4 regions of the Dechloromonas denitrificans genome follow, and region 1 is predicted to be linked to each of the others. Evidence: riboswitches for the same ligand, from Rfam matches in the RefSeq annotation. Region 1 holds a riboswitch; each other region holds the start of a gene.
What was found. Region 1 has a riboswitch for cobalamin ahead of cbpA (modified peptide precursor CbpA). Riboswitches for the same ligand answer to the same signal wherever they lie in the genome.

Region 1 (5,680 bases):
GCCGGCAGCATGATCGAATTAACGGCGAAACCGGGCGAGCTTCCTGGCAAAGACCCGGGCGATCCGCCCGTAGCCGGCTTGACGATCGAAATCAGCGATCAAGGGATCGGCATACCACCGGAAGAACTGGAAGCCGTTTTCGATGAGTTCATCCAAAGCAGCAAGACTCGCACGGGCGCCGGCGGTACCGGCCTCGGCCTGGCAATTTGCCGGCAGATTCTCCATGCCCACGGCGGCAATATTTGCGCCTTGAACCAAGCCGAGGGCGGCACCAGAATTCGCTTCACGCTACCACTGGAACAAACCGGCCAGCCGGCTGCTGCGGTCGACCCGGTCTAGCCTAGCGAACGCTCGCCAAACAGGGCAACCCAGCCACGAATAACGCGATAGCCGACCCACAGACCCAGCACGGCAATCAGGATCCAGGCGAGCGGAATACCGATAATCGTCACGATCAACAGGCCATAGACCACCAGCCAGAGCAGCGTGAACCAGAAGGTTCGGATCTGCCACAGGAAATGGCTTTCCAGCCATGTACCACGCACCTCGCCACGTTTCAGGTAGTTGAGGAAGACGGCACAGAGCGAAGGCAAGCCAAAGACGAAACCGCCGGCCACCGTTGCCGCCGAGGTGATGCCGACAAAAACGGCGATGGCGTGCAAACCATAGATGAAGTGGGTTAATTGGACGAGCGAGGCGCGCACGCCATTCACTTCAACGACGGCAACGGGTTCCGACATGACTCAAACCTCCTGAAGATATTTCTGCATAAGCAAGGCCTGGCCCGCAGCCGGGTCCAGCACATAGGGCGCGAAACCGGCGCGCTCATACGACCGCATGGCCGGGCGATTATTCGCAAGAATTTCCAGCGTCAGCTTGCAGCAGCCAAGTTGCCGAGCCTGCATTTCGGCCCATTGTAGCAGCGCCTGGCCGATGCCCTGGCCACGCAGATCAGCATGGACGACGAGATCGTGAATATTGAGCAGCGGCTTGGCAGAAAAGGTGGAAAAGCCGGTAAAGCAGTTGATCAGGCCAACCGGTTTTTTGCCCAAAAACGCCAGTGCACCGTGGAAAGTCGGCAAGTTTTTCAGTTGTTCGACCAGATGCGTCCTGGCGTAATCGGCAAGCCCCTCGCCGCCGCCCATCGGGTCACGGGCGTAGTGTTCGAGCAAGTCGATGAAGGCTAGAGCATGCTGCGGCGAGGTCAGATCGGTCGGATAAATGGCAAGCGGGGAAGTCATCGACAGCAGCACCAGCGAAAAAGGGAGAGTACGCCATCTTAAAGCGCCCTCCCCCTTCGGACTCAACTCAGCGCAAAAACGGTTTCCGTCCCCTCGTCCCAGCCGTCCCACAGATAGTCATCGGCCTTGCCGTCGGCGATCAGGCGCAGGGCGTAATTGACCTGCTCCTTGTAGAAATCGCAGAAGGCACCGATCTTGTCCATGCCGCCGTTCATCTCGACCGCTTCAGCCGGGCACGGCGAGCCGCAGAAGTGGCGGATCGCGCAGTCGCCGCACGGGCTGAACCGGTCGACGTCACGCGTCGTCACCTCCTTGAAGGCAGCCGAAGCTAGCGCCGCCTCGACGCCGCCGGTCAGCAGGCTGCCGCCGTTGAAGCGCGGCAGGCCGATGAACTCGCTGCACGGGTAGAGGCTGCCGTCGGCGGCCAGCGCGAAGAAGGCACGGCCGCCGCCGCAGGGCGAGATGTCGCACATCAGCCGACGCGCCGTCGGGGCCAGAATGCCGATCAGGATATTGGCGAAATTGGCCACCATCAGCTTGCGCCCGGTTTCCTGGTAGAGCTCATAGGTCCGGTCCATCGCGGCGAAGAAGGCTTTGGCCATGTCGCCGTCGGCCGGCTTGACCCCACGGGCACCGGGCAAGGTGCAGCGCAGGGTGTTGAGCATGCAGGTCGGCACTTCATAGGCATGGAACAGTTCGACCATGCGCGTCAGGTAGGGCAGGTTTTCGGTCGTGCAGGTCGTGATGACGCTCCACGAGCCGTAGCCGCGCAGCTTCTCCATCGCCCGCAGCACCTTGGCGTGCACGCTCTTGCCGCCCCAGGTCCGCCGGGTGGCGTCGGTAATGTCCGCCACCGGACCATCCAGCGACAGGCCGATGCTGACATTGCGCGAGGTCAGGAAGTCGAGCGCCTTGTCGTCGAGCAAGGTGCCGTTGGTCTGCAGACCGAAGACGAAATCGTCGGCGAAGGCATCAATGGCTTCGAAGACGGCCGGCGCGTTCATCAGCGGCTCGGCGCCGTGGAAAATGGCCCGTGGCTTGCGGTCGGGCGGCATCACCGAACGGAAGTAGTCGCGCAGCTTGCCGAGCGAGGCGAGCAGCGTCTCGACCGGCATGTGGCTGCCGCCGCTGCGCTGGGTATCGGGCAGGTAGCAGTAGGTGCAGTTGAGATTGCAGCGCTCGGTCGGGTTCAAATAAACGCCGGAAGGTTTGAGGCCGAAGCGCAAGGCATGCAGCTCCTGCGCGAACTGTTCGGCCTTGGCGCCGTAGGCGGCAAGCAGCGCCGGATCGCGGCCGGCTTCGTGGGCCCGGGTCTTGTCGACCAGCGCCCAGAAGGCGGTTTGCGGATCGGTCACCGCAGCATAGACCGGGTGGCCGATATCGACCGGCTGGAAAAGCGTGCCGCGGGCGGCACGCTCGGTGAGCACTGCGTTCATTTGGCCGCCTTCCGGTCCATCAGCACATAGTGCGACAGGCCGATACCGTCCGGATTGCAGCTCTTGCGGATGGCGATGGTCGGGGCGACAGGCTGCGCTTGCTGCGCAGTGGCCGGCTGGGTTTCAACGGCGTTGGACGCGACTTGAGAGACGATCTGGGACATTTTCCACTCCTCGGGAAGACAAAAACAAAAAGGGCCCCGGCTGACCACACGTTTTTCGCATGCGGTCAGCCGGAGCCCTTGCCTTGGCTCCAGTCAGGAATCGAATCGTCTTCTGGCTTCCGGATCAGCCGAAGCGCTGCGCCTTCCCGGCGAGGTAAGCCTCGCAAGTGGCTGGTCTGGCGACCATGCAGTCTTCGTCCCCGGTTACAGCGGCGGGCCCGCCACGGATTTGCACCGTGTTCCGTATTTCGATTCCAACAGGAGCGCGGATTCTCTCAAGGCGGTGCGCTGTGGGTCAATCCATCCTAAAGGCCTAGTTCCTGCCACATTGAATCGACTCGCTTCTTGACGCCGTCGTCCATGACAATCGGCCGCCCCCATTCGCGCGTCGTTTCACCCGGCCACTTGTTGGTGGCATCCAGGCCCATCTTGGAGCCGAGGCCGGCCACCGGCGATGCGAAGTCGAGGTAGTCGATCGGCGTGTTGTCGACCAGCGTCGTGTCGCGCGTCGCGTCCATGCGCGTCGTCATCGCCCAGATCACTTCCTTCCAGTCGCGGATGTCGATGTCGTCATCCACCACGATGATCGTCTTGGTGTACATGAACTGGCGCAGGAAGGACCAGATGCCGAACATGATGCGCTTGGCGTGGCCGGGGTAAGCCTTCTTGATGCTGACGATGGCCATCCGGTACGAGCAGCCTTCCGGCGGCAGGTAGAAATCGACGATTTCCGGGTACTGCTTCTGGAGCAGGGGCACGAACACTTCGTTCAGCGCAACGCCGAGCACGGCCGGCTCGTCGGGCGGCTTGCCGGTGTAGGTGCTGTGGTAGATCGGCTTTTTGCGCATCGTGATGCGGTCGACCGTAAAGACCGGGAATTCGGCCTGCTCATTGTAGTAACCGGTGTGGTCGCCATACGGCCCTTCGAGCGCCATTTCATCGGGATGAATCACGCCCTCCAGCACGATTTCGGCCGAGGCCGGCACCTGCAGAGCCGAGCCGATGCATTTGACCAGTTCGGTCTTGCCGCCGCGCAGCAGGCCGGCGAACTGGTATTCCGACAGCGAATCCGGCACCGGCGTTACCGCGCCAAGAATGGTCGCCGGATCGCAGCCGAGCACGACGGCGACCGGGAAAGGCTGGCCGGGATTGGCCAGCTGGTGCTCGCGAAAATCGAGTGCGCCGCCGCGATGCGCCAGCCAGCGCATGATCACCTTGTTCGGGCCGAGCACCTGCTGGCGGTAGATGCCGAGATTCTGCCGGTTCTTGTGCGGCCCCTTGGTGACGACCAGGCCCCAGGTGATCAGCGGTGCGATGTCACCCGGCCAGCAATGCTGGATCGGCAGGCGCGCCAGATCGACATCCTTGCCTTCCCAGACGATTTCCTGGCACGGCGCGGTCGACACCGTTTTCGGTGCCATATTCAAAACCTGCTTGAGGATGGGCAGCTTGTCCCAGGCATCCTTGAGGCCTTTCGGCGGCTCCGGCTCCTTCAGGTAGGCGAGCAGCTTGCCGACCTCGCGCAAGGCCTGCACCGACTCCTCGCCCATGCCGAGCGCAACGCGTTTGGGCGTGCCGAACAGGTTGGCGAGGACCGGAATGTCGTGCCGGGTCGAACCGCTGACCGGCTGCTCGAAGAGAATGGCCGGCCCCTCGGCGCGCAACACGCGGTCGCAGATCTCGGTCATTTCGAGGCGCGTATCGACGTCGACCGTGACACGCTTCAATTCACCGGTCTTTTCCAGTTGCGACATGAAGTCGCGCAAGTCGTGATATTTCATTTGAGCCAGAAATCCAGTGCAATGCCGACAAAAATCACCGCGCCGACATAGTTGTTATGCAAGAAAGCCTTGAAGCACGCCATGCGCTCGCGCCGACGAATCCAGCGGTAATGAACCGCCATGATCCCGGCAGCAATGCCCAGCGCCAGAAAGAAAACCGGGCCACAACCCCGCCCATGGCCAATCCAGCCAAGCAGCAGCAAGGTCATGCCGTAGCAGGCCATGACCGCTGCCACATCGAACCGGCCAAAAGTAATCGCCGACGTCTTGATGCCGATTTTCAGGTCATCGTCACGGTCGACCATGGCATATTCGGTATCGTAGGCGACCGCCCAGAAAACATTGGCCAGCAGCAGCCACCAGGCTTCGGCCGGCACCTGACCGAGTTGTGCGGCGTAGGCCATCGGGATGCCGAAACCAAAGGCAATCCCCAGATACGCTTGCGGAATGGCCAGGAAGCGCTTGGTAAAAGGATAGCTCGCAGCCAGGAAGACGGCCGGGATCGACAAGGCGATTACCAGCGGATTGCCGAGCATCAGGACGAGCGCAAAAGCCAGCAGGGAAAGACCGGCAAACAGGGCCATGGCTTCTCGAACCGTCACCCGCCCAGCCGTCAGGGGACGCTCCCGGGTACGCTCGACATGCTTGTCGAAATCACGGTCGGCATAATCGTTGATCACGCATCCGGCCGAACGCATCAGCACGGTGCCAAGCACGAATACCGACAGGACCGTCCAGTCAGGCCAGGCCGCCGCGGCCAGCCACAACCCCCAGAGGGTCGGCCAAAGCAACAGCAGGATGCCGATCGGCTTGTCGAGCCGCATCAGCTTTGTATAAAGATCGAGTTTTTCAATCACAAATCGAATATTTGTCACAACCATGTCGGAACATGTCCCTTGAACAAGCCGACAGTATGGCGGCGATATAGCAAAGACGCGAGTTTTCGAGGGAAAGAGATGATTCTATTAAAGTGCCGCCAAAGTGGGTAAAAGTGCAATTGCAGTTCCATTACAACTAGAACAGAATAAGCTGTCAGTAATAAGCCGACCATGGAGACT
Region 2 (5,680 bases), 300 kb from region 1:
GTACCGGACATCATCCTCTGCGACTACATCCTCGGCGACGGTCGCTCCGGCCAGCAATTGCTCGAAGAATTGCGCCGCTTCAACCTGCTGCCGGACGAAACCATCTTCATGATGGTGACCGGCGAACAATCCTACGAACAGGTGGTTTCTGCGGTTGAGCTGGTGCCCGACGACTACATCATCAAACCTTTTTCGCCCGACAAACTGCTCTTGCGGCTCAATCGGATTGTTCAGAAAAAGGATTTTTTCGCCGCTTATTACCGGGAAAAACGCCAGCAGGAATACCAAAAAGCACTGGCTATCCTGGCTGCGCAGCGCGATAGCGAAGCTGGCCGTCCCTACCGTTTCGAAATTCTTCGCCAGCAAGCCGAAGTGCTGCTCGCCACCGGCGATTCAAGCTCGGCCGAAACGGCTTATCGCCGGATTCTGGAAAATTACGATTTCCCCTGGGCCAGAGCCGGCGTGGCACGCTCGCTGCACCAGCAGAACCGGCTGACCGAAGCGCGCGAGGAAATTGATCGCGTTGTCGCCGGCACGCCACACTTCTTTGATGCCTCGGACATCAAGGCCAGCATCTGCATGGCCCAGGGCGAACACGAAGAAGCCCAGAAGGTGCTCGATGAAGTGGCCAAAAAAACCCCGCGCAACTATGTCCGCAAGCGCCTGCTGGCCGAAGCGGCAACGCTCAATGGCGACAGCGAGGCGGCTCGGGCGGCGATGGCCGATGTCATTGCCAACGACACCATGCCCGGCGCCGTTTCAGCCGACGACCAACTGACCCTGGCCCGCAGCTATGTCGATGCCGGCGACCTGATTACCGCCGAAAAAGTGCTGGTCGGCATTCGCGAATCGGAATTGCAGAACCTGAGCCTCAACGAACAGGGCAGCTACGCTTCACTGCTCGCGCTGGCCTCGCCGGATCGCGGCAAGAAACGCTTTGCCGGTCTTCGCCCGGCTTTGCTCGCCACCGAACTCAGCGCCACAGTGCGACTCGATGTGATGCGTGCCGCACTCTCGGTCGGCGATCGTGAGCTGGCCGACCGCCATACCGAAGAACTAATGAGCAGTCCGGATGCCAAAAAGGTGTTCGGCAGCATCCGCAAACATTACGCACTGCACGGCCGGGAAATGGATTTCCGCGAGATCCAGCGCCAGGTCGCGCTCAAGCGGATTCATCACGAAGAGCCCAAGCCGGCCGGCTGAGGCAAAGTCCGGCCAACGTGTCTTAAAGCGGCAGGAAAGTCGCCATTTTTTGCCAGTCGAGCGCCGCTTCCACTGAATCGGCCAAGCGGTCGAGATCGGCTTCGCGCCGGGCGGCAAAATCGACCTGCCCGCTTTCCTGCAAGCCGGCCCAGGCAAGTAGCGCGGTCAACGCCTCGGGATGATCGAAAACGCCGTGGCAATACGTCGCAAAGACCTGGTTGTCGGCTGAAACCGCCCCATCCGTCCGGCCATCGGCCAGTTGCACCGCGACCTGAGCCAGAGCATCGCCGCGCGTCACGCCCAGGTGAATTTCGTAGCCGGTCATGGCCGGATTGCCCGGCAACGCAAGATGGCCGCTGACATTGCGCAACTGTTTCTCGGTTTCCAGCGTCGTTTCCAGATCGAGCGCCGCCAGCCCCGGCGTGCTGCCCGGCTGGCCTTCCAGCCCGAGCGGATCGTGAATCATCCGGCCGAGCATCTGGTAGCCGCCGCACAGGCCGACGACCTTGCCGCCGTAACGCAGGTGTTTCTGGATCGCCGCCGCCCAACCCTGCTGGCGCAGCCAGTCGATGTCGGCACGCACCGCCTTGGAGCCGGGCAGGACGATCAAATCGGCGGCCGGCGGCGTTTCGCCCGGGCCGATCCATTGGAAATCGACTTCCGGGTGCAGGCGCAGCGGATCGAGATCGTTGTGATTCGAAACACGCGGATAAGCTGGCGCGATCACTTTCAAACGGGCCGCTTTTTTACCGTCGACCGCAGCGGTGGCAATCGCATCTTCCGCGTCGAGCATCAGGCCGTGCAAGTAGGGTAATACGCCGAGCACCGGCTTGCCGGTACGCTCTTCAAGCCAGGTCAGGCCGGATTCCAGCAGCGAAATATCGCCGCGAAAACGGTTGATCACGAAACCCTTGACCCGGTTCTGTTCGGACGGCGAGAGCAGTTCCAAGGTCCCGACCAGATGGGCGAAGACGCCGCCACGATCGATGTCGGCGACGATGATCACCGGGCAATCGACCGCTTCGGCAAAGCCCATGTTGGCAATGTCGCGCGCCCGCAGGTTGATTTCGGCCGGCGATCCGGCGCCTTCGACCATCACCGCGTCGTATTGCGCGGTCAACCGCCCCCAGGAGGCCAAAACGGCCTGCATCGCCCGTGGCTTGTATTCCTGGTAGTCGCGCGCATTGAGGTCCATCGCGACTTTGCCGTGAATGATCACCTGCGACTTCTTGTCGGTCGTCGGCTTGAGCAGCACCGGGTTGAAATCAGTATGCGGCAACAGGCCGCAAGCCAGCGCCTGCAGCGCCTGGGCCCGACCGATTTCGCCACCGTCGACGGTGACGGCCGAATTGAGCGCCATGTTCTGCGGCTTGAACGGCGCGACATTGATCCCGCGACGCTTGAGAATCCGGCATAAAGCCGCGACCAGCGTGGATTTACCGGCATCCGACGTGGTCCCCTGGACCATCAGTGAAAAGCAGGACATAGCGACCAAATGTGAAAAAAGTCCGTAATTATGGCACCATCAGCCCCGCCCATTTGTTTGGGCGAGTGTCTCCGGGTGCCGTTCAGCCAACACTGGACGGAGAATCGGGAAGGCGGTGCAAATCCGCCACGTGCCCAACGCTGTAAGGATGACGGGCGATGCATCAGGCCACTGGACGGGAATCCCGACCGGGAAGGCGCATCGCCAGGCTGAATCCAAGTCAGAAGACCGGCCGGGAGGCAAATCACAGGCTGTCAGGCCCGGCAGTCCACATCTTTCCAGAAGGGGAATCCATGGAAAACCAAGCCACACCAATGGCACCCGCCTTTTCCGATGCCGATCGGGCTGCCGTCTATCAAGCCATTTTCAATCGCCGCGACGTGCGTGGTCAGTTTTTGCCGACGCCGGTGCCGGACGATGTCCTGAGTCGCGTATTGATGGCAGCGCACCACGCCCCTTCGGTCGGTTTCATGCAGCCGTGGAACTTCCTGCTCGTGCGCTCCAACGAGGTCAAGCAACGCGTCCATGCCATCTTCGACCAGGCCAACCAGGAAGCGGCCCGAATGTTTCCGGACGGCAAGCGTGAGATCTACAGCAAGCTCAAGCTGCAAGGCATTCTCGAAGCGCCGATCAGCCTGTGCATCACCTGCGACCGGACGCGTACCGGGCCGGTCGTCATCGGTCGCACGCACATCCCGACGATGGATCTCTACAGCAGCGTCTGTGCCGTCCAGAATCTCTGGCTGGCCGCCCGTGCCGAGGGCCTGGGCGTCGGCTGGGTGAGCATTTTCAATGAAGCCGAACTGCAGGACGCGCTCGGCATTCCGCACCATATCGTGCCGATTGCCTACCTGTGCATCGGCTATGTCAGCCATTTCCACGACAAACCCGAACTGGAAAAAGCCGGCTGGCTACCGCGTTTGCCGATCGAGGATCTGGTCTATTTCGAGCAATGGGGAGCCACGGATTCCGGCCAGAACGAGCCGTTGACCGCAGCATTGCGTGAAATGCAGGCCGACATTCAAGGGCCAGGCATTTTCCCGAAATGAACCTCAGCATCGACGCCTTTGCCATGCCGCTGGCCGCCCTCGCCGCTGTCCTGCTCGACCGTGTACTCGGCGAGCCACGGCGCTGGCATCCGCTGGTCGGCTTCGGCAATCTGGCGTCGATGCTGGAAAAGAAACTCAACAATCGACACATCTCCAGCGGCCTGCTCGCCTGGCTACTTGTTGTCGGACCATGGGTTGCACTGGCATTCTGGCTGCGGCCATTCGCGCCCTTTGCCGTCGATGTCGCCCTGCTCTACTTCGCCCTCGGCGCGCAAAGCCTGGCCGAACACGCCGAAGCCGTCGCCCGGCCGTTGCGCGAAGGCCGGCTGGACGAGGCGCGGACGCGGGTCAGCTGGATGGTTTCCCGTGAAACATCGCAACTCGACGAGTCCGGCGTCGCCAAGGCGGGCGTCGAATCGGTGCTTGAAAACGGCAACGACGCGATCTTTGGCACGCTGTTCTGGTTCGCCCTGCTCGGCGGGCCCGGCGCACTGCTCTTCCGGCTGGCCAACACGCTGGATGCGATGTGGGGCTACCGCACCGAACGCTACAACCTGTTCGGGCGCTTTGCGGCACGTTTCGACGATCTGCTCAACTGGCTGCCGGCCCGCCTGACCGCGCTGACCTACGCCCTGCTTGGCCGGACGCGCAATGCGCTGGCTTGCTGGAAAACCCAGGCGCCGGGCTGGGAAAGCCCGAACGCCGGGCCGGTCATGTCAGCCGGTGCCGGCAGCCTCGGCGTGCTGCTCGGCGGCGCGGCGATGTATCACGGCCAGGAAGAAATCCGCCCGCCGCTCGGCACCGGGCCGGCCCCGCTGGCCGCTGATCTTGGCCGGGCGATCACCCTGATCCAACGCAGCCTGTGGCTGTGGCTGGCCGTCTTTTTCATGATTGGAATCCTGCATGCTTGAGCATGGCGGACGCCTGCGCCAAGCCGCAGTCCGATACGACATTCCGCTCGGCGACTGGCTCGACCTGTCGACCGGGATCAACCCGAACTGCTGGCCGGTGCCAGAAATGCCGGCCGATTGCTGGCTCCGCCTGCCGGAAAACGACGATGGCCTGGAAGCGGCCGCCGCCGCCTACTACGGCAACAGCAATCTGCTGCCGGTGGCCGGTTCGCAAGCCGCCATCCAGTTACTGCCGCATTTATTGCCGCGCGCCGTCGTTGCCTGCATCAGCCCGCTGTACGCCGAACATCCGCACGCCTGGCAGCGCGCCGGCCATCGTCTGCGCTTCCTGCAGAACGCCACGCTCCCGCGCGCCCTGGCCACGGCGACACCGTATGTGCTGATGTGCAATCCGAACAATCCGACGGCCGGCCGTCACCCGCGCGATGTCGCGGTCGACGCGGCCATCCAGCTCAAAAAGCGCGGCGGCTGGCTGATTGTCGATGAAGCCTTCATGGACCCGACGCCGGAAGACAGCCTGACCGCACTGGCCGGCACCCCGGAAGCGCCGAACCTGATCGTGCTGCGCTCGATCGGCAAGTTTTTCGGTCTGGCCGGCGCCCGCGTCGGCTTCGTTTTCGCCGCCCCCGACCTGCTCGCCAAGCTGGCCGAACTGATCGGCCCGTGGTCGGTTGCCGGGCCGTCGCGCGTTGCCGCCCGGCTGGCCTTGTCGGATACGGCCTGGCAGGCGAATGCCCGGATCGAACTGCAAGCCGCTGCCGCCCGCCTGCATGCCTTGCTGGCACCGCTGGGCGACGTCAGCAGCACGGCCTTGTTTGCCACGCTGAACGCCGCAGAAACCGGCGAACTGCACGAGTTTCTCGCTCGACGCGGCATTTTGACCCGCCATTTCGACCAGCAGCCGCTGCTTCGCTTCGGCCTGCCGGCCAATGAAGCGGAATGGCAGCGCCTGGCCGCCGCCCTGAACGACTGGAAAGCCGCATGAAAAACCACCTTTTCGCACTGTTGACCGCAGCACTCGCCAGCAATCC
Region 3 (5,680 bases), 590 kb from region 1:
GTATTGCTTGCTGGCGTAGCGCAGGTTGCTGCCCAGCGTCCATGGGCCGAAGCTGGTGTCAAAGCCGAGTGTTGCCTGATGTTGTGGCAAATAAGCGATTTTCTTGCCCTGGCTGATGCGCGATTGGCTATTCCGCCGTACTTCGGAATCAGTCATCGTATAAGAGGCCATCAGACGGGTCGAGTCGCCGATTTTTTGCGTCATGCCGACGACGAAGCCCTGGCTGGTGGCCTCTTCCGCATTGATCCGGTTACGCGTCGTTCCGCTGCCTTGTGTGTAGATCAGGTCATCCATCCGGTTGCTGAAGGCAGTGAACTTGAGCTCGCCTCCTTGCCAGGGCTTGAAGTCTGCACCGATATCCAGCGTTGTGACGGTTTCTGGCTTGAGCAGCGGATTGGCCGTGTAGGTTGTCGTACCGATCTTGCCGCTACGATAAAGCTCGTAGACGGAGGGCGCGCGGAAGGCAGAACCGTATGACGTGCGCAGGGCAAGGGCCGAATTGACTTCAAAGCGCAGGGCCAGCTTTGGGTTCCAGGCTTCAGCCGTCCGGCTGGCGTAGTTTTTGTAGATATTGCCGCTGGTCCAGCCCGGGGTCTCGATATGACCGTTCGAATTTTTCCAGTAGTCGTAACGCAAGCCGAGATGCGCGAGCAGGCGATCGCTCAGTTGCCATTCATCCTGAGCATACAGGCCGAGAGAATTGGTTTCTCCACTGACGTTGGCGTAGAGATTGCCCCGGCTTGATGCATCGTGCCAGTTACTCAGCGTGTATTCGCTGTTGTTTGCCCGGTCGTGGCGCCATGCGCTCCCCAGCGTGATGCCGTGGCGATCCAGCTGACGTGTCCAGTAAGCATCAAGCAATTCGCTGCGGGCGGGAGAGTCGCTGATCCGGCTGGTGCTGGGGGTGATGAAATAATTGCTGCTGACATCAATATAGGCGGCACTGATCTTGAGCAATCCGCCCAGCGTTTCGATATCGCCGCCTAGCGAGTAGATCTGCCGTTCATAAGCGCCCGGGCTGGCCATCCAGGTCGAACAGATGGCTGTTGTCGGCGTACATCCGTTCCAGTTTGTCGTGCCATTGCTGTTTCTGAGATAGCTTTCCGGGGTGCTGTTCGAGTATTCATAAGCTTGGCGCTGCCAGCCGGCGCGCCATTTATTCAGGCCGCCCAGGCGCTGTTCGAGTTTGATGTACTCGCCATTTTCTTCCCAGGCCGTTGCTCCTTTATTGCCAACGAGATAAGCATTGACCCCCTTGTTGCTGCTGGTCTGGGTCCAACCGCTGACGGTGGCGCCAGGACTGCTTGTTGCCGTGACATTTTCATTGCGATAGCCGGCGGTTGCCATCCAGTTGCCGCCAATCAGGACCGACAGGCCATTATCGAACAGCGTGCCGCCCATCAAGCTGATCCGGCGCGTGTCTTCCGGTGCCGTCCCACGTGAAAAAGGTGCGCCGTAACCAAAACTGGCGTTGAACATCGGTGCTTTCGGCATCAAGGTGGTGAAATTCACCACGCCGCTCATCGCCGTCCCGCCATAGAGTGAAGACATCGGGCCGACCATGACTTCTGCCTGGCGGAGTATTTCGGTCGGCATGCCGGATAAATTGACGCTCCCGGCGTAACCGTCGTTGACCGGTACGCCGTCGACCATGACCAGCATCCGTCGTTCGTCCGGGATACCGCGCAATGACATGGCCTGGGTCGATTGGGTCGTGCCTCGCCCGGGTTGGATGGTCAGGCTCGGAATGTATTTGACGACATCGCTCAATCGGTCGTTTTTGCGGCTGTTCAATTCATCCTGGCGGACAATCTCGATCTGCCCCGGTGCCTTTTCCAGCGGCGTCATGAAACGACTGGCCGAAACAACGACCGATTCCAGTTCGGTCGGCTGGTCGCTGCGCAGTGGTTCGGCAATGGCGTGATGCGCGAAAAGCGAGCTGATGACAGCCGCAGTGTGGGTCAATCGAAAATTCATGGTCTTCCTTCTTCCGGCAGGCGTCCCCGCGAACCAGAATGGCATTGAAAAGGAAAAGCAAGGGATGACAGGTCGGCCGAATAAAGCTGGCGCCACAACCCCGTGGCAATTCCGTGATTTGTTTCAGGCCGGTATCCGGGCTCGCAAGTCTTGACGTACCGCCTTCCCAGGTTTTACCCAGTGGCCTTGAGGTACATCCGCACTCACTTACCGTTGCGGGGGCAGCAGCGGATTGATCTCATCGGAGACGCACCGCTTTCCCGTTTAACTGCACTTGGAGAATCCGCGCGCAGCACCTGACACGGTGCGCATTCTACATGCGCGCTTGCTGCATCGCACTATAAAAGTCGTGCTCATTTCGTATAAACCACTTTGAGAATAAAGGCTTAGTCCTTGACCACGCATCGTTTTTCCCTCTATAGTTCGCGCCATGAATACCGAACTCGAAGCGCTTGAAGCCAAGATTGAACAGGTGGTTGCCCTGGTGCACCAGTTGCGTGCCGAGAACGAGGTGCTGAAAAACCAGATGGCTGCTGCCGAGGCAGAGCGTCTCCACTTGCGTCAGACAATGACGGTGGCGCGAGAGCGCCTTGAAGGCCTGGTCGACAAGCTGCCCGAGGATGTCTGAGATGAGCACCGAAACGAATTTCCTCGATGTCAAAATCATGGGGCGCGAATATCGCGTGGCCTGCAGTGCCGAAGAGCGCGATGCGCTGCTTGCTGCGGTCGACCTGGTTGACAACAAAATGCGCGAAATCGCCCAGCGCACCAAAAGCACCATTGCTGAGCGCGTGGCGGTCATGGCTGCGCTCAACATCGCGCACGAACTGCTGGCCGGTCAGGCTGCCGGTGGTGTCGAAGGCGATGCGGAATCTGTTGATACTTCCGAGACAAAGCGTAGAATCGATCACATGGGAGCACGAATTGATTCCGTGCTTGCGCCCCAGCAGCAACTGGACATCTAGGTCATTTGCTGTTGACCCCGGCGCCGCCCGCCGAGCGTCCCCTGCGGTGTTTGTTAAGACCATATATTCCTTGAACCAATGCTAATTGGCATCGGTTGCGGACCATACCGCTGCTGTTGTGAGTGCCTCTCAGTCAGGCGTTCCTGATGCAGCTGGAAAGCGACCATTCTGGACCCCGGTTCAGGATGCCGGTCTGACGGCACTTGCGGGGGCCTTTTTTTGGCCTGGCGATGACTATTTCTCGTGATTTTTCGATGGCAGTCCCCGATCAAGCGGCTGTGCAGTTCTGGTTGATGAAATCGGAACCCGACGAGGTTTCGATTGATCATCTTGCCGCCGAGCCGAATATTCCCTTTCCGTGGTTTGGCGTCAGAAACTATCAGGCGCGCAACTTCATGCGCGATGCGATGCGGGTCGGTGATCTGGCGTTTTTCTATCATTCGGGCTGTGCCGAACCAGGGATCGCCGGGGTTTGCCGGATCGCTTCGGCGCCTTATCCCGATGCAACCCAGTTTGACGCGGTCAACCCGTATTTCGACCCAAAATCCAAAGCCGATTCGCCGCGCTGGTTATTGCGTGATGTCATCTTTGTGCAAAAGACGCGCTATTTGCCGCTGACCGAACTGCGGGCTTGTCCGGAACTTGCTAACATGCGCCTTCTTGCCCGCGGCAACCGCTTGTCGATTACACCGGTAACCGCTGAGGAATGGGCTTTTATCAATCGGCGTCTGGTAGAAAACTGATGACACTCTGGTGGTTGACCTATCCCCTGCTGGGGATTTTTGGCGGCTTTGTGGCCGGCCTGTTTGGTGTCGGTGGCGGTCTGACCCTGGTTCCCTTCATGTACATGTTGTACGTCGCCCAAGGCTTTCCGCCCGAGCATGTGATGCACCTGGCGCTAGGTACTTCGATGGCGACCATCGTGTTTACGTCGATTTCCAGCATGCGCGCTCATCATGCGCATGGTGCTGTCCGCTGGGATGTCGTGCGCAACCTTGCTCCGGGTCTGGTGCTTGGGACTTTTGGCGGATCGCTGTTTGCCGGCCTGGTGCCAACCGGGCCGATGACCATCATTTTTGTCGTCATCGTCTACTACGCCTCGGCGCAGATGATGCTCGATTTCAAACCGCATGCCCATCGTCAGTTGCCCGGACCGCTCGGCTTGTTCAGCGTGGGTGGGGTGATTGGCATCATTTCCAGTCTGGTTGCGGCGGGCGGCGGGTTTCTGTCGATTCCCTTCATGCTGTTCTGCAACGTTGCCATTCACTCGGCTGTCGGGACTTCGTCAGCCCTTGGTTTTCCGATCGCAGTTGCCGGAGCGATCGGCTATCTCGTTGCCGGTTGGAACGATGCAGGTTTGCCGCCCTATACCCTGGGCTATATTTACCTGCCGGCTTTTGTCGGCATCGTCACCATGAGCATGCTGATGGCACCGGTTGGTGCCCGGCTGGCTCACAAACTGCCGGTCAAAAAACTGAAACGGGCTTTTGGCGGCTTTCTGGCCCTGTTGGCCAGCAAGATGCTCTACAGCCTGATCGGTTGAGCTAGCTGCCGGCGTTGAAGTCGCGCAGTGTGGCGACGAGGTCGGCGAAGCGCTCGCCCTGAACCGTGACGTGGGCGCGCAGTTGGGCTGCCGCCAGATCGCTGTCCCCCTTGATGATCGCCTCGACGATGGCCAGGTGTTCGTTGAACGAGGTCGCCATCCGGTTGCGGACACGCAACTGTAGTCGTCGATAAGGGCGCAGGCGGCGGTGCAGTGCGGTGGCCTGTTCGACGAGGAAGCCGTTGTGGCTGGCCTCGTAGATACGCTGGTGAAAGACTTCATTCAACTGGTAATAAATGTCCGGCGTGTTTGCATCGCGCGCCGCTTCGCAGGCGCGGTGCGCTTCCTGTAATGCCAGTTGTTCGCCCGGAGTGATCCGGCGTGCAGCCAGTCGGCCGCACATGGCTTCCAGTTCAGCCATCACTTCGAACATTTCACAGACCCGGTCCGCCCCCACTTCGGGAACTGTTGCGCCGCGCCGCGGCCTTATTTCAATCAAGCCGACCGACGACAACTGGATCAGTGCTTCGCGCACCGGTGTTCGCGAAACACCGAAAGTATCCGCCAGTTCCTGCTCGTCCAGTCTTGTGCCTGGCGGATAAACCCCGGTCACGATGCGTTCCTCGATCAACTCGCCAAGGCGCTCTGATTGACGGGTGGTGGCAGGAATGTCAGCAGGGCTGTTCATGATTGATGCTCCGGCATATTGCAGTGGTTCAATTATACGAAATTAGTTGACCAGTATTCAATCATTGCCTATCTTGTATACACAACGGTGATTTTTGAACACAAAATAAAAGTGCGGCCCGCCTGATATCAGGATAAGCCAGCCAGTGAGGTTTCACCGTATTCGTTATTTGTTCATTCATCTGGAGGAGACAATCATGAACGAAACACGGCGCAATATCCTTAAAGGCCTCGCCGCCAGCCCCGCTCTGGCCCTTTCGCCCAATCTGCTGTGGGCGCAAAGTGCAGGCGAACTCAAAATATCCCACCAGTTTCCGGGGGGTACGGCGACAGAAGGTGACTTCCGCGATCGCCTGTGTCGTCGCTTCAGTGCCGAAATAAATAAACGGACCAATGGCGCCTTGAAAGGCACGGTCTATCCGGGGTCGTCACTGATGAAGACCAATGCCCAGTTCAGCTCGGTGCGCAAGGGCGCCCTCGATATGACGCTGGTCCCGCTGTCCTATGC
Region 4 (5,680 bases), 1.6 Mb from region 1:
GGTCTGCAAGAGTGCGATCACGCAGGCGCGGGCTCGCCTTGGCCAAGCCCCGCTGCAATGGTTGTTCGAGCAAACGGCCCAAGCCTGGTGCGCACAGGAGAAGGTCGCGAATCAGTGGAAGGGACTTTCGCTATGGGCGGTCGATGGCACCACCTTTCGGGTGCCGGACAGCCCCGAGAACCGCGAATTCTTTGGTGCCCAACGCTACGCCAGCGGCAAAGTGGCCTCCTATCCTCAGGTGCGTGCCGTCAGCCTGACGGCACTGCCCACCCATCTGGTCTCGGCCATCGAGTTTGGCCAATACGGCCAGAACGAAATGCTTTACGCCAAGGCGCTGATCGGTCGGATCGAGGACCATTCCCTGACCGTCTTCGACAAGGGCTTTGTTTCTGCGGAAATATTGTTGGGCTTGAGTGCTGCGGGCACCGAGCGGCATTACCTGATCCCCGCCAAGTCCAACACGCAATACGAAGTCCTGTCGGGAACGCCCGAGGATTGTCGGGTTCGTTTGCGTATATCTCCTCAAGCGCGCGTCAAGGCCCCTGATCTGCCCGAGGCCTGGGAGGCCCGTGCCATTCGAGTCGAGTCGGCCAATGGTCAAAGCCGGGTACTGCTGACCTCATTGTTCGATCGCCGCCGCTTCAAAGCGCAGGATCTGGCGGACTGCTATCGCCGGCGCTGGGAAATTGAAACCAGCTACCGCGAGCTCAAGCAATCGATGCTGGGCGAAGCGCTGACCTTGCGCTCGCGTTTGCCCGAAGGGGTCAATCAGGAAATCTGGGGGGCCTTAATTGCCTACAACCTGATCAGACTTGAAATCGCCAAGGCGGCCACTGAAGCGCGCGTCGCTCCGACCGATCTGAGCTTCCTGCGCGCACTGCACATCATCCAGCACGAACTGATCTGGGCGGCGGGAATGAGTCCGGGGAAACTGCCGTCCCATCTGGCGCGCCTGCGTTTGCAGTTGCAGATGGCTATCGTGGAAAAACGACGGGGGCGAAAATGCCCCCGTGTCGTCAAAGCCAGACCGGCTCGTTACGCCGTTCGTCACCTAAAAGAGCCTTAACTGAACTGCATTACGGATCAAACCGTGGCTTTTTTATTGCCTGTAAATCGCCCGCCACCCGCAGAGCGGCAAAATTGCGCTATGCAATTGCAATCAGATCAGCCTATACTCGCGCCGTTTTAGGTGCCTTGCTCCACAGTCGTGGGGCGGGTGAAACGGGAAGCCGGTGACGTTCGAGCCAACAGCTCAACCATTCCGGCGCAGCCCCCGCTGCTGTAAGCCTGACGAATTTGCCCTACGCCACTGTGTTCGCACGGGAAGGTTGGCAAACTAGATTGAAGGCGAGCCAGAAGACCGGCCTAAATCAACTGCTGTACCAATCCCCGGGGTGATGGGAAAGGTTCTGTTGATTTGCGCAGGCATTGGCCGGCGATATTTCTTCCGATCTGTACTTCTCCCCGCATTGTTGCTGTTTGCCATTTCTCGCTGTGGGAGAGAAGAATGCACATCATGGAGGGCTTTTTGCCTTTCGAGCACGCCATTGGCTGGAGCCTGGCGTCTGCACCGTTTATTGGCTGGGGCCTGCTGGCGCTTGGCAAGCGTATTCGCGACAAGCCGGAACAGCGCATGCTGATCGGGGTGGCCGCTGCCTTCGCCTTCGTGTTGTCGGCCCTGAAACTCCCCTCGCTTTCAGGCAGCAGCTCGCACCCGACAGGTACGGGACTGGGCGCGCTGCTTTTCGGCCCCGTCGCGATGGCCCCGATTGGTACGGTTGTCCTGCTGTTTCAGGCGTTGCTACTGGCCCATGGCGGTTTGACTACGCTTGGCGCCAATGTCTTTTCGATGGCAATCGTTGGCCCCTTGGTGGCCAGCATGACCTTTCGCACGATGCGCGGGCTGCATTGCTCGTTCTCTATCAGCGTATTTTGTGCTGCGGCCCTGGCCGATTTATTCACGTATCTGACCACTTCCGTCCAGCTGGCACTGGCATTCCCCGACTCAGTCAGCGGTTTTAGCGGCGCCCTGCTCAAATTTTCCAGCATCTTTGCCATTACCCAGATACCGCTGGCGATCAGCGAAGGGCTGCTCAGCGTCGTGATTTTCAACGCCCTGGCACGCTTCAATCCGCAAGAGTTGCGCGACATGGCTGTTTTGCCCGCAAAGCGGAGCGGCGCATGAAGCGACATCAGAATGCACTGCTTTTGCTGGTCGTTGTCTTGCTCGCAGCCTTGCCGCTCTGGCTGGTCAAAGCGCCGATACCGGCCGACGCAAGCCAGCCGTCAGGCATTTTCACGGGGACGGATGACAAGGCCAGAGTCTTGATCAGCCAGATATCGCCGGATTACAAGCCCTGGTTTACGCCGCTGCTGCAACCCGCCAGCAGCGAAATCGCGTCACTGCTGTTTGCTTTGCAGGCAGCACTGGGCGCCGGCTTCATCGGTTACTACCTGGGAGTCTCGCTCAGCCGCGAAAAGCAGCAGCGAATCGATCAGCAAAAATCCGTGGAGCAACCCGATGCTGATTGACCAAATGGCAGCGAACAATCGCTGGCGCCACGTCTCGCCGGCCGCAAAAAGCATTTTTTCGATTGGCGGCCTGATCGCGGTTTTTGCCGTTCGGCAGCCGTTGACCGCAGCAGGCATCACCCTGCTCCTGATCGCCACCAGCCTGCTCGGCCCCGGCGTTGGCTGGCGCTCGTATGTGCGTGTGGCCGTCCCAGCTGCGCTGTTCCTGATCCCTGGTTGCCTGTCGCTGGCGTTCTCGTTCGAAACGAACCCTGCCAGCAGCCTGCCGCATATCGTCCTGATACCTGAATCCAGCGGGCCAATCATCGCGCTCGGCAATCGTTCGCTGGGGGCATTGGCCGCACTGCTGTTCCTTGTTTCCAGCACGCCACTCAACGATTTGCTGGGTCTGCTGCAACGCCTCAAGGCTCCGCCCCTGCTGCTCGACATCATGCTGCTCTGCCACCGCATGCTGTTCGTTTTTTCCGACGCATGCCAGAGCACGCACACAGCCCAGGCCGCGCGCCTCGGTTATGCCACCCCGGGAACCTCGCTGCGCTCGCTTGGCGAACTGGCTGCCAGCCTGAGCCTGCAAATCTGGCAACGCGCCCACGATCTTCACCTTGCCGCACAGGCACGCAACAACGATGGGCCGCTGCGATTTATCGAGAAATCTTACGCCAACACCCGGCGCGACTGCCTGGTCGCCGTGCTGGCCAGCAGCCTGCTGATACTGATGGCGATCGCCTTGTGATGCCCGAACAAAACGACATCCTGCTCGAACTAGCCCAGGTCACCTATCGCTACCCGGATGGCAGCCGCGGCCTGGCGCAGTGCTCGCTGCGTATCCGGCGTGGCACACGCAACGTCCTGATCGGCGCCAATGGCGCCGGCAAGACGACCCTCTTCCAGCACGCCAACGGTTTGCTCAAACCGTCCTCCGGCGTCGTTCACTATGCCGGGAAGCCGGTCGAGTACAACCGCAGTGGCTTGCGCCACCTGCGCAGCCGGGTCGGGCTGGTATTCCAGGACCCGGACCGGCAACTATTCTCGTCCAGCGTTGCAGACGATGTTTCATTCGGCCCGCTCAACCTCGGCCTCAAGCTTGATGTCGTCGAACGGCGAGTCGCCGCCGCACTGGCCTTGGTCGACCTGACCGAGCTGGCCGACAAAGCAGTACACAACCTCAGTTTCGGCCAGAAAAAGCGGGTCTGCATTGCCGGGGTTCTGGCCATGCAGCCCGAGTTGCTGATTCTCGACGAACCCATGGCCGGCCTCGATGCTGCCATGCAGAAAGAACTCGAAAAGACACTCGACAGCCTGCAGCAAAGCGGCATCACGCTGTTGCTGGCGACGCACGACATCGATTTCGCTTACCGCTGGGCCGAACACATCCATGTGATGGCCGACGGTCGCTGCATGGCATCGCTCGCCGCAAGCGAACTCGCCAGCCAGGCAGAGATGCTGGCGGCAGCCGGCCTGCCACTCCCTGAAACCATCGTGTTGCATCGAAGCCTGGTCGAACGCGGCATCCTGCCGAGCCAACCGCGCCCCCGCTGCACCACCAGCCTGCTGGCCTTGCTGGCAGCCACTGACTCCACCAAGGAGAATTTATGCAAAACAAGCTGATTTTCGCGGTCGACCGCGCCGGGAGCCAATAAATGCCCGGAAAAATCTGGTTCATCGGCGCCGGCCCCGGCGACCCCGACCTGATCACGGTCAAAGGCCGCAAGCTGCTCGAACAGTCAGGAGCCGTGCTCTTTGCCGGTTCACTGGTCGATCAGGCGGCAACCTTGTTTACCCCCGAAGGCTGCGACATCCGCGACTCCAAGGACATGACGCTGGAGGAAATGACCGACTGGCTGATCTGCGCTGCTGAAAAGCACCAGACGGTGATCCGCCTGCAGACCGGCGACCCCGGCCTGTACGGTGCATTGATCGAAATGACCCGCCCACTGACCGCCGCCGGCATCGAGTGGGCCGTCGTTCCCGGCGTATCCTCGGCGATGGCTTCGATGGCTGCGGCCGGCGAAACACTGACCCTGCCCGAAGTGACGCAAACGGTGATCCTGACCCGCGTTGCCGGCCGCACGCCGATGCCGCCGGGCGAAGATCTCGAATCCCTCGCCGCACACAAATCGACTCTGTGCATCTACCTGTCGATCACGCTGCTGCACAAGGTTCAGGAAGCATTGCTCGCCGCCGGCTGGCCGGAAGATGCGCCGATTCTCGTCGTCCAGAAAGCCAGTTGGCCGGATGAGGAAAAGATCGTGCGCGGCACGATCAAGGACATCAAACGCAAGTGCCAGGACGAGAAGATCGCCAGCCAGGCAATGATCGTCGCCAGCCCGACCCTGGGCGCCGCCGACTGGCCCGACCTGATCCGCTCCAAGCTCTACGACCCGAGCTTCACCCACCGCTTCCGCAAGGCAACCGAGAAACCCAATGATTAACGACACCACCCTGCTTCTCGTCGGCCACGGCTCACGCGGCCGTGAGGGCAACAAGGAAACGATCAATTTCGCCGCGCAGTGGCGCGAACAGCACCCGGACTGGCGCATCGAGGTGTGCTTCATCGAGCACGCCGAAGTGCTACTCGATGCCGGCCTCGACCGCGCGGCGCGTGAAGCAAAACGCGTCGTAGCCATTCCCTTCATCCTCAACGCCGCCGGCCACGTCAAGATGGAACTGCCGCATGCGCTGGAAGAAGCCCGACTGCGCCACCCCGGCGTCGAGTTCGTGGTCACTCGCCACCTCGGCATGGGGCGCGAGATTTTTGCTGTCCTGCAGGGACAGCTCGACCACCTGATGAAACAACTGGCCGTCCCCGACCCGATGACCACCGGCGTCATCCTGCTCGGTCGCGGCTCGTCGGACGCCGGCGCCAATGGCGAACTGGCCAAGATGGCGCGCTGGATTTTCGAGGACAACGATCATGAGCTGGTCGACCTGGCCTTTACCGGCGTGACCTGGCCGCGCCTGGAAACCGTCGTCCAGCGCCAGGTCAGGCTGGGCATGATGCAAATTGCCATTGTCCCGGTCTACCTGTTCACCGGCGTACTCATCGAGCGCATCAAGGAGCAAGTCGAGCGCCTGCAGCGCCAGTATCCGCAAATCAGCTTCGCGCTCGGCACCCATTTCGGCTTCGACAAAGGCATTTTCGAACTGC

Region 2: another riboswitch for cobalamin. It lies ahead of bluB (5,6-dimethylbenzimidazole synthase); the one in region 1 lies ahead of cbpA (modified peptide precursor CbpA).
Region 3: another riboswitch for cobalamin. It lies ahead of KI614_RS15600 (TonB-dependent receptor); the one in region 1 lies ahead of cbpA (modified peptide precursor CbpA).
Region 4: another riboswitch for cobalamin. It lies ahead of KI614_RS10840 (energy-coupling factor ABC transporter permease); the one in region 1 lies ahead of cbpA (modified peptide precursor CbpA).

What each region holds. Positions count from the first base shown of each region.
Region 1 covers NZ_CP075187.1:429,615-435,294, reverse strand. The annotation lists gene KI614_RS02130 (CHASE domain-containing protein) at 1-339, shown strand, start outside; gene KI614_RS02125 (DUF4870 family protein) at 336-740, opposite strand; gene KI614_RS02120 (GNAT family N-acetyltransferase) at 744-1,241, opposite strand; gene cbpB (peptide-modifying radical SAM enzyme CbpB) at 1,304-2,677, opposite strand; gene cbpA (modified peptide precursor CbpA) at 2,674-2,841, opposite strand; cobalamin riboswitch at 2,926-3,115, opposite strand; gene ubiD (4-hydroxy-3-polyprenylbenzoate decarboxylase) at 3,147-4,622, opposite strand; gene ubiA (4-hydroxybenzoate octaprenyltransferase) at 4,619-5,503, opposite strand.
Region 2 covers NZ_CP075187.1:128,359-134,038, reverse strand. The annotation lists gene KI614_RS00630 (response regulator) at 1-1,203, shown strand, start outside; gene KI614_RS00625 (cobyric acid synthase) at 1,226-2,689, opposite strand; cobalamin riboswitch at 2,746-2,941, shown strand; gene bluB (5,6-dimethylbenzimidazole synthase) at 2,983-3,738, shown strand; gene cbiB (adenosylcobinamide-phosphate synthase CbiB) at 3,735-4,649, shown strand; gene cobD (threonine-phosphate decarboxylase CobD) at 4,642-5,634, shown strand; gene KI614_RS00605 (cobalamin-binding protein) at 5,631-5,680, shown strand, end outside.
Region 3 covers NZ_CP075187.1:3,299,786-3,305,465, reverse strand. The annotation lists gene KI614_RS15600 (TonB-dependent receptor) at 1-1,977, opposite strand, end outside; cobalamin riboswitch at 2,086-2,292, opposite strand; gene KI614_RS15595 (hypothetical protein) at 2,408-2,605, shown strand; gene KI614_RS15590 (cell division protein ZapA) at 2,607-2,942, shown strand; RNA gene ssrS (6S RNA) at 2,978-3,158, shown strand; gene KI614_RS15580 (EVE domain-containing protein) at 3,236-3,685, shown strand; gene KI614_RS15575 (sulfite exporter TauE/SafE family protein) at 3,685-4,485, shown strand; gene KI614_RS15570 (GntR family transcriptional regulator) at 4,487-5,173, opposite strand; gene dctP (TRAP transporter substrate-binding protein DctP) at 5,370-5,680, shown strand, end outside.
Region 4 covers NZ_CP075187.1:2,283,444-2,289,123, forward strand. The annotation lists gene KI614_RS10835 (IS4 family transposase) at 1-1,066, shown strand, start outside; cobalamin riboswitch at 1,171-1,384, shown strand; gene KI614_RS10840 (energy-coupling factor ABC transporter permease) at 1,508-2,185, shown strand; gene KI614_RS10845 (energy-coupling factor ABC transporter substrate-binding protein) at 2,182-2,532, shown strand; gene cbiQ (cobalt ECF transporter T component CbiQ) at 2,522-3,265, shown strand; gene KI614_RS10855 (energy-coupling factor ABC transporter ATP-binding protein) at 3,265-4,140, shown strand; gene cobM (precorrin-4 C(11)-methyltransferase) at 4,173-4,964, shown strand; gene KI614_RS10865 (sirohydrochlorin chelatase) at 4,960-5,680, shown strand, end outside.